3 regions of the Thioalkalivibrio sp. XN279 genome follow, and region 1 is predicted to be linked to each of the others. Evidence: riboswitches for the same ligand, from Rfam matches in the RefSeq annotation. Region 1 holds a riboswitch; each other region holds the start of a gene.
What was found. A riboswitch is a leader RNA that binds a small molecule or an ion and turns the genes downstream of it on or off. The one in region 1 is predicted to bind cyclic di-GMP.
Positions count from the first base shown of each region.

Region 2: linked by a shared signal. The riboswitch ahead of G8346_RS10725 (putative Ig domain-containing protein) and the one ahead of G8346_RS04115 (hypothetical protein) in region 1 are both predicted to bind cyclic di-GMP.
Region 3: linked by a shared signal. The riboswitch ahead of G8346_RS10185 (putative Ig domain-containing protein) and the one ahead of G8346_RS04115 (hypothetical protein) in region 1 are both predicted to bind cyclic di-GMP.

Region 1 covers NZ_JAANBD010000023.1:243,920-247,193, reverse strand. The annotation lists gene G8346_RS04115 (hypothetical protein) at 126-1,709, opposite strand; cyclic di-GMP riboswitch class I at 1,765-1,846, opposite strand; gene G8346_RS04110 (hypothetical protein) at 1,977-2,798, shown strand; gene G8346_RS04105 (HEPN domain-containing protein) at 2,821-3,274, opposite strand, start outside.
Region 2 covers NZ_JAANBD010000028.1:236,736-240,009, forward strand. The annotation lists gene G8346_RS10720 (mannose-1-phosphate guanylyltransferase/mannose-6-phosphate isomerase) at 1-1,370, opposite strand, end outside; cyclic di-GMP riboswitch class I at 1,673-1,759, shown strand; gene G8346_RS10725 (putative Ig domain-containing protein) at 1,814-2,812, shown strand; gene G8346_RS10730 (UDP-glucose/GDP-mannose dehydrogenase family protein) at 2,844-3,274, opposite strand, start outside.
Region 3 covers NZ_JAANBD010000028.1:110,000-113,273, forward strand. The annotation lists gene galE (UDP-glucose 4-epimerase GalE) at 1-262, shown strand, start outside; gene G8346_RS10180 (PEP-CTERM sorting domain-containing protein) at 743-1,348, shown strand; cyclic di-GMP riboswitch class I at 1,526-1,611, shown strand; cyclic di-GMP riboswitch class I at 1,765-1,852, shown strand; gene G8346_RS10185 (putative Ig domain-containing protein) at 2,027-3,274, shown strand, end outside.

The DNA.
Region 1 (3,274 bases):
AAGCGCGCCGTCATGCCGCCCCAGACAAGCGGGATTAAGAATAAGAAAGGGAGGCCGCCCGTTAAGACGACCTCCCTTGAGCTAGGACAATAATCTGCAATCCCGAGATCGCAGGTTCACGTGCCTTAGTTGGCTAAGCACACTTTGTTCGTTGTCCAGGTTCCGGTAGCAGCGTTCACATTATCGGTCGTGTTCACTTCCTTAAACGAAAGAGTGTCCTCCCCGATCAGGTCGAAGGCGGGATACCAAGTGTATCCATTCGGATATACCGCCTTGAAACTGACGTAGGTGATATCGCCATCTGCATTGAGCGTGTAGTTGAAATCGCTGAGTGTCTCTTCGAAGCCTGGAGTGGAACCGATAAATTGACCCGTGCCCCCAAGGTTTCCGTCAATGTCAAATCCGAGCTTGAATGAATGCTTGTAACCAGCATTGCTATTGACGCTGGTAACCGTAATCTCATACTCGGTGTTGCAGGGCTCGTAGGTGAACCACATGCCCCAGTTGCCACGGGTATTGAAACGGCCACCATCCGCCCATGCAGTCTCATAATCAGGAATGAACAACTTGCCGCTCGCCAGGTCGGCGAAGCCAGCGGCAACCAGCGACAACGGCGTCTTGATCCCAGTCAGGGCATCAATTTCAGAGAAAATTCCACTCGCGTGGTTTGCGCCGTAAAGCGTGCCATTCGAGCCAAACGCGAGCTGCTGATCCAACGCGTTTGCACCGTCAATCTTTGCAAACTCACCGGTAGTCAGATCGATGGTGAAGAAGAACTGCGGCGCGATGCGGGTACTTCCGTAAAGCATGCCTTCGCTGGAAATTGCGAAGTCCCCAAAGGTGAAATCAGCAGGTTCCCCAAAGCTATCCCAGGCGGTCGTGCCCTCACACAATTCCACATCGAATCGGACAAGCGTGTTTGTGCCCTCTGCGATGTAGTAGTACGCGCCGTCATACCATGCGGCACCCACAACCGAGCCGGGGAGATCCATCTCACACGCCCTGCCATACAGCCCCGTATCGAGGACGTAGTACCAGAGCGGAGAAGATGTCGTGTTCACACTCGGAGGTGCAGTGAAGTAGAGCGTATTGGCGTCTGGGTCGTAAGCCAGTCCGTTAGAGTATCCAGTGCCGTTCTCGAGCATCGTGCCATCGAAAGATTGGAGCAGAGTCAGGACGCCACCGACGGCGTCGATCTCATACAGCCCCTTTGCGCCACCACCGGTGCGAGTACCATAGATGACTGCCTCCGACTGACCAGCTACCTCGTTGCTGATCACGGCATGGGCAGCGACATACAGCGTGTCATTGGTGATTTCTCCCAGGCTGTCAGTCGGGATGCAAGTGTTCCATGCTGGAACCCCTCCCAATTGATCGTCGCCGTATGGAAACTGCCCTGGGACTGGATTGGCATAATACGGTTCGCCGAGGCGCTTATTCTCACGCGTCAGCGGGAAAGCCTCCGTGGCACCCACGTAGAGATGGGTCTCGTGAATGAGCCAGCCTTCTCCAAGCGCTTCGGCGCTCAATTCATAACTCACGCAAACCTGATCGGAATCGTGGGTCACACTAAGGGTGCCGACATCGACATCCTGGCTGGCATAAAGTGTCCGGGTGGCGCCATCTGCCAGGGCAGTGTTGGTTAAAGATCCTGCGAGCAACACAACAGCGCAAGCAGATGAGGCTAGTGCGGGTCTAATGATTTTCATGGCGTTGCTTCCTCCATTGAAGCGTCCTGAGCATCGTCAGTTACCTAACGCCTGGTTCGGCAGCCCGGCCGTCTTCCATGACGGGGAGACCCGAGGCTTTGCGACCCTACCTCGCGGCAGGTGTGCCATTTCGGTCAGACCATTTCTGGTACTTTTGGACCATACTCAGTCCGATTTGCAATTCAAGTAGATATTTAACATAACGCCATAGGGGTTTTCCGCAGCCTTCCCTTACGGCGTTGGCGCACTTCATAAGGAGTTGAAATTATGCGATCACCAGCAGGTCAAGTCCGGGCCCGGCAACGCGAATGGGCCCGCTCACAGGGGGTCGCGTTCGACGATCAAGGCTATACGCTCAACCTTGAGGACAACTTGTACGTGCCTCTTTCGAATGCGTCGATGAAGGAGTTCGAACAAGGCGACGGGGCGGAGCTTCCGCGTGACGGTGAGCGAGGAAAGATGCAGGCCCTGCACTCTTCTTCGGCTCTGGCCTGCAATGTCTTCGAGTACTGGCGCCAGCGTGATCCGGCGCCGCTTGCCGAGGCACTCGGTTTGACGGAAAGCATCGCGGAGATCAGGTTCGAGCAGAAATATCGAACAGGGCTGCCCGGCAATGCGCCGAACCTGGATGTCATCCTTGCGCTGACCTCCGGGCGCATCATCGCGATCGAATCGAAGTTCCTCGAGCCCTATGGCAGGCACCCCGCCCAGTTCAACCCCAAGTATTTTGAGGGCGGACGAGCATATTGGAAATCGGCGGGCCTGAAGTGTTGCCAGGATCTGGCGCATCAGATCCAAGGCGCAGAGAGGAATTTCCGCTGGCTCCACGCTCAACAGCTATTGAAGCATGCGTTGGGTCTTGCGCGGTCCGGGCACGAATGGGCTCTGTGGTACGCCTGGCATGAAGTCGAAGGCACCCAAGGCGCCGAACATGCCGCAGAGGCTGCTAAATTTGGCGAAATGCTGGATCTTGACGGCATCGGCTTCCGCTCGATGACTTACCAAGACATGTTCATGCGAATCCGAGCCGTCTGCACCACGCAGCATCAACCGTACCTGGACTACCTCGGTAACAGGTATTTCGCCTGAGGAGCGCGCAAGCGCTCGCTCCTCACTCCACCACCGGATAACACGCCTCGCCCCACACACCCTGCGCGTTCTCCATCATCAGGTGGATGACTATCGGCACCACGTCACCGAGGATGTTGGCGCCGTCGCGGATCTGGTCGCGGTTGACGCGGCTGTTCCAGGTGGCGCCGCCGTGCAGGACCTGGTTGCGCAGCACGTAGAGCCGCTCGAAGGTGGCGGCGAACAGCTTCTTGGTGCGCCCCTCGCCCAGCGCCCGACGCGCGGAGGACCGGCTGCGGTCGAAGCGCTCCTGCCACTCCGCTTCACTGATATAGCCGTTCACATGATCCCAGAACGGCTGGTAGACGAAGCGGTTGTCCAAGAGGAGCCGGATGGGGCCCGGGTAACGCTTCCACACCAGTTCGTAGAGCAGCTTCTCCCGATCGGCGTCGATGAGCCGGTCGAGGAAGGTGAGCAAGAGCCGCGTCTCCGAGAAG
Region 2 (3,274 bases), on a different contig from region 1:
GGGTTCTCGAGGCGGTGCGTGGTGCCCATCGGGATGTAGGTCGACTGGTTCTCGCCCAGCAGGAACACCTCGTCGCCGCGGGTGACGCGCGCCGTGCCCTGCACCACGATCCAGTGCTCGGCGCGATGGTGATGCATCTGCAATGACAGCTGCGCGCCCGGGTTCACCACGATGCGCTTCACCTGGAAGCGATCGCCGTTGTCGATGCTGTCGTAGCTGCCCCAGGGGCGGAATACCTGGCGATGCAGCGCGGTCTCGTAGCGGCCGTCGGCCTTGAGCCGCTCGACCAGCTTCTTCACGTCCTGCACCCGATCGCGCGGCGCCACCAGCACGGCGTCCTTGGTCTCGACCACGACGCAGTCGGCCAGGCCGACCGTGGCGACCAGGCGGCTCTCGGCGTAGAGATAACAGTTGGTCGCGTCCTCGCACAGCACGTCGCCGACCATGACGTTGCCGGCGGCATCGGACTCGGAAGCGTCATGCAGGCTGGCCCAGCTGCCGACGTCGCTCCAGCCCGCGTCGAGCGGCACCACCCATCCGTGCGCCGTGTTCTCCATCACCGCGTAGTCGATGGAGTCCGAGGGGCATTCCTCGAAGGCGTGCTTGTCGACGCGAATGAAGTCGAGATCCGTCTTCGCGCCGGCGATGGCGGCGACGCATTGCGACACGATCTCCGGGCGATGCGTGCGCAGCTCCTCGATGTAGCGGCCGGCGCGGAACATGAACATGCCGGAGTTCCAGTAGTACTCGCCGGAGCTGACGTACTCGGCGGCGAGCCGGGCGTCGGGTTTCTCCACGAATTGCTGCACGGGGGCGGGCTGCGCTGCGCCGGATGCGGCGCCGCCGGCAGTGGCGCTGGCCTCGCCTGCGCCGTCCTGGTCCGCGGCTGCACGGATGTAGCCATAGCCGGTCTCCGGCTGGTCCGGCACCACGCCGAAGGTCACCAGCTTGCCCTCCTCCGCCAGCTGCGCGCCCGCCGTGACAGCGGCGCGGAAAGCCTCGCGATCGCGGATGACGTGATCGGCGGGAAGCACCAGCAGCACCGGGTCGGCGCCCTGCTCGCGCTCCTGCAAGGCGGTGGCCGCGGCCAGGGCGACGGCCGGGGCGGTGTTACGCCCGGCGGGCTCGAGCAGGATGGCGGCGGGCTTCACGCCGATCTGCCTGAGCTGCTCCGCGACCAGGAAGCGATGCGCCTCGTTGCAGACGATGATGGGATCGGCGAGCCCGTTGATGCCATCGAGACGCTTGAGCGTCGCCTGCAGCATGGTCTCGTCGCCGATCAACGGCAGCAATTGCTTCGGGTAGAGCTCGCGCGACAGCGGCCAGAGGCGCGTGCCGGAGCCGCCGGAGAGGATGACGGGAACGATCATGCGGGCATTCCTTGCGTCAGGCGATGTGGCGGATTGTAAGGCATGGACACGGTCGGGGTGGGAACAGGATCACAACACGCCCGGCTGGAACGGTGTCCGCGCCTGATCAAGATTTCGCCCGCCTGGCAGCGGAAGGGCGTTCGGCAGGCCCGCCGCGATGCCCGTGGAAGTGTGACGCACGTCGCGAATCCGCGGATTTTTTCGCGGCCCGACCATCAAGCCCGCGCGGTCATGCGCCGATACCTACCCCGAACACGACACGGAGACTGACACGGGAGCTCATCGCAAGATCGAGTCCGTCTGACTGAAAAAGGCAAAACCGCCGAAAGGTGGTGACGCAAAGCCACGGGCCTAAAGGATCTCGATCCCAGGGCAGCCGGGCCGCCAGGCAGAAGTTCAGCAGACACACCCATGTCGACTCCCTCATCCGCGAGGAGTTGACCATGCACGCACTGCTTCCCAAGGGATCGACCTTCCTGGTCGCCATCCTGTTCGCCATGCTGAGCGCCCCGGGCTTCGCCGCCCCGCCCTCGCATGCCAACAACAAGGACAAGTCGGACCCCGGCGACGTCTCGGACCCGGTGGAGGACCCCGTCGCGCCGGCCTCGCAACTGCGCATCACCTCGCACGGCAGCGGCTTCGTGACGGAAACCGGCTCGATCACCGTGAACCTCCTGTTCGAGGGCGTGAACGGCGGCGCGACCGTCGCCTGGACGAACGCGCAGGGCGGCAGCGGCAGCGCGACGTTTCTCGGCAAGAACGCTTACGAGGCCGGCCCGATCGCATTGGCCGTGGGCACGAACCTGCTGAGCTTCACGGGCTACGACAAGTCGGGCGCGGCGCACGTCAGCACGCTCGCCGTGACGCGCGAAAATACGGCGCCTGTGCCGGACCCGAACCAGCCGCCTGAGATCTCCGGCACGCCCGACACGCATGTCACGGCCGGATCGAGCTACAGCTTCCAGCCCGAGGCTTCAGACCCGGACGGTGACGGGGTCGGCTTTTCCATCACCGGCAAGCCTGCCTGGGCGAGCTTCGACACGGTCTCCGGGCGCCTGTCCGGGACACCGGGGGAAGCGCACGTCGGCCTGCACGCGAACATCGAGATCGCCGTGTCGGACGGGCTCGAGGTGGTGGCGCTGCCACTGTTCAACGTCACGGTGGAGGCGCCGCCGCCCGTCACCGGCTCCGCCACGCTCTCCTGGGTCCCGCCGCTGGAACGGGAAGACGGCTCGGCGCTGACCAACCTCGCCGGCTACGAAATCCACTTCGGCAGCGCCGCCGGGGCGCTCGACCAGGTGATCGTGCTGGAGAACGCCGGGCTGACCAGCTACGTGATCGAGAACCTGGGCGCTGGCACCTGGTACTTCGGCATGAAGGCCGTGGATGCGCAGGGCCTGGAGAGCAAGCTCTCGACCGTGGTGAGCAAGACGATTTCCTGAAAATCAACCACTTTCGGGGGTCAGACCCCCTTTAAGTGGTGCTCGGGCGCTCGCCACGGCCGATGGCGTAGTAGGTGAAGCCGAGGCGCTGCATGTGCTCGGGGTCGAACACGTTGCGGCCGTCGAAGATCACCGGCTCGGCCAGCGCTTCCTTCACGGCGTCGAAGTCCGGGCTGCGGAACTCCATCCACTCGGTGACCAGCGCCAGGCAGTCGGCACCTTCCAACGCCTCGGCGGCGTTCTTGCACAGCACCAGGTCAGGCCGATCGCCGTAAATCCGCCGCGTCTCGTGTCGCGCCTGCGGGTCATACGCGCGCACCGTTGCGCCCGCCTCCCACAGCGCCTCCATCAAGACCCGGCTCGAGGCCTCGCGCATGTCGTCGGTGTTGGGCTTGAACGCCAGGCCCCACAGCGCCACGGTCTTGCCCGCCAGCTCGCCGCCGTAGTGCGCGCTGATCTTGT
Region 3 (3,274 bases), on a different contig from region 1:
CGACGGCGGCGCATCGCAGGTACTCAACTGCGGCTACGGGCACGGCTACAGCGTGCGCGAGGTGGTACAGGCCTTCGAACGGATCACGGGCGAGCCACTACAGGTGCGCGAGGCCGAGCGCCGCGCCGGCGACCCGCCGACCCTGGTCGCCGACGCCCGCCGCATCCGCGAGCTGTTCGGCTGGACGCCGCAGCACGACGACCTGGACCGCATCGTGTCGTCGTCGCTGGCCTGGGAGCGTGCGCCGAAGTACGGGCGTTGAAGCCACAGCCATATACAGAATCCCGACCGTCCCGGCCACCCTGCACGCCCTCAGCCGGGCCTTTCCGATCATGTCGGTAAACTTGACATAACTTCCGGCAGCGGATGCCGCTTACCCAAGGGCATTTGCGCCAAAAAAAAATTAACAATTTTTCTAGGTATTACTCATAACCTACTTATTTAAATGTTTTTTGTTCTCTGTCATCGCGCGCCGAGACCGGGCGCATCACCCTGGCCCCAAGCCTGCGTACGGACCTCCTCGCATAACCCACGTCAATAAATTTGACGCCCTCATCCCACGCCTCGGGCCGCGCCTGAGACCCTGTGTCCAAGCAATTGTTTGAAAACCGGTTTTTTCTCCCTGGCGCGACCAGCAAAGCTGGCATGCGATATGCATCTCTCCTGGTGAGGGCTGGAGTTTCCAATCTCGAATAACAAACGCTCCGACCCGCGGTTAAAGGACAGACCGGAGGGTCACTTCATGAAAACCAGGACGATGATCTTTCAATGCATGCTCGCGGGCGTGGCGCTGCTGCTTTCCGGCCACGCGCTGGGCGCCTTGAGCCCGATCTCATGTGATGGGACGCCAGGCGCGAAGGCCAATACTGAGATGCCCGATTCATGCGCGATCGGGACGCTCAGCAACGATTCCGTCGCCTCCGAGACCAGCGCCGTCAATGGCCTCTTCCAGGGCGCGGGCGACCCGCTCCTGTTCGTCGGCAAATACGACCAGAAGACGGGGTATGACGAAGTGGTGCCGGGCTTCACGCTGAGCGCCGGCATATCTGACGACGAGGACTGGGATTATTTCTTCTCGCTGGTATCCATTTACTCCGGCACGGTCGATTTCGCGCTCATGGTGAAGCAGCCGGACGAGAATAGCCCGCCGTTGAACGAGTATGTGGCCTACTACTGGAGCGGCCTCACCCTCGACATCGAAGGGTTCTACAACAGCTTCAAGGGCGATTACTCCCACATCTCCGCCTTCATCCGCGGCGTGGACGTGCCGGTGAGCGAGCCGGCGCCGTTGGCGCTGCTGGGATTAGGGCTGGTGGGCGTCGCGCTACTGCGTCGTCGAGCCACCTAGGCTCAAGATTCGAGACGAACCACAAGCGCCTCCAGGAAATCCCTGGAGGCGCTTCTCTTTGCCTTTCAATAACTTTCGGGGGTCAGACCCCCCAAACCACCCGATAAATGCAGGAACCGTGACGCGGGTCACGAAAAACCTTTGCTTTTCGGCGCGCCGCTCTGCTACTTTCACCCTCGCTGACAAGGGCAAACCCGCCGAAAGGTGGGGACGCAAAGCCACCGGTCTAAGGGACGAAGTCCTACGACAGCGGGGTTGCCAAGCTGAGGTGCCGCCACACTCCCCTCCCCCCGGCGCCCTCGACTCCCCAGGCAACCCCCTGCACAGACGCCGCCCAAGGACCACGCCTCGAGGCGGTTTGCCCTGTGTCGGTAAGACCCGGCGACGGGATCTGTGAAGACAACAGAAGTAGGGGCCACTGAAAAAGGCAAACTCACCGAAAGGTGAGGACGCAAAGCCACCGGTCTAAGGGACTCCAAATCCTACGATAGCGGGGCTGCCAGGAATCATGGAAAGAATCGGCACACAATTGAGGCTGACACACCGGCAACGGTTCAGCAGCCACTTTCCAAGCCCGGCGCGTTCTCGCCGGCGCAGCACGACGCTACGCCATACGCACTGCACTGCCTCCCGTGAGTTGAACTTTTCCGTGGCCATGTTGCGAAGCGAGGTTTCGCCATGGCTATTCGGACCGAACATGTAAAATCAGCGCTCGGCGCGCTGGCCGTCTCTCTCCTGATGACCGTCGTTGGTTGCGGCGGTGAGGACGGCGGCGGGACTGGCAGCCTCATTTCCTCCGTTGCCAACCCGCCGCCGTCGGGCGTGAACCCCGACGAGATTTACGAGACCCGCGTCACCGGCAGCGTCGGCGATGGGCCGATCGTGGGCGCACGCATGCGGGCCCGCTCCAGCTCCGGGCAGTTGCTGCTGGAGACCGAAAGCAGCTCCACCGCCGATTACGACATCGTCATCAAGGCGCGCGGCAAAGACTACGCGCTGACAATAGAAGCGGACCAGGGCATCGACCTGGTGACCGGCATGGCGCCGGACTTCCGGCTCGTGACCGCGATCTCGCGCCCGAACAACCGCACCGTCAGCAACCTGAACCCCTTCACCACGCTGATCTTCGGCGCCGCCCAACGCGCCGGCGGTCTCAACGACACCAACGTAGCGACGGCCCGAGAGGCCGTGGTCAAGCGCTACGGCTTCGGCCTCGACGCTGCGATCGTCCCGGATCCCGCGGAAACCCCGATTGACGAGAACAACGTCCACGTCATCGTCAAGACCAGCGAAACGCTTGGCGAAATGATACGCCGCACTCGCGACGCCATGGTCGTCACCGGCGCCAACATCGACGGCGACACCGTGGTGGACCGCCTCGCCGCCGACCTGGTCGACGGCTGGATCGACGGCCAGGGCGCCTCGGGCGTCGACGCCCGCACGGCCGCGGTGGCGAACGTGGCGAGCGCCGCCGTGCTGCTGCAGGCCATGACCAATCGGCTGCACGTGTACGGTTACGATGCGACGACGGCGATGGACAGTGCCATCCAGCAGGTGCGTCCCGATACCCCCGCCGCAAACAACAGCGCGAACGTTGCCATCCCCGCCTCCGCCCTCGAGCAGGCGATGCGCTCGCTGCGGGCCGCGAAGGTGCTGAGCGACGACCCGCGTATCGACGAGACCATCGTCGTGCTGCAGGCCGTGGCGCCTGGCGCGCTGCCCGCCGACCTGGCCGCCGCCCTGCCCGCCGAGATCGACACTGTGCTGGAAGTGGCGACGCTCGACGCGGCCTATGCCGACGAGACCCAGCTGAGCGCCATCAATGCCGCCGGCCGCAGCGAAGCCCCAACGAACAATACCGAGCCCGAGCCGGACCCGAACGAGTCCACCGATCCGACCGATCCGGGCGACCCCACGGATCCTGGC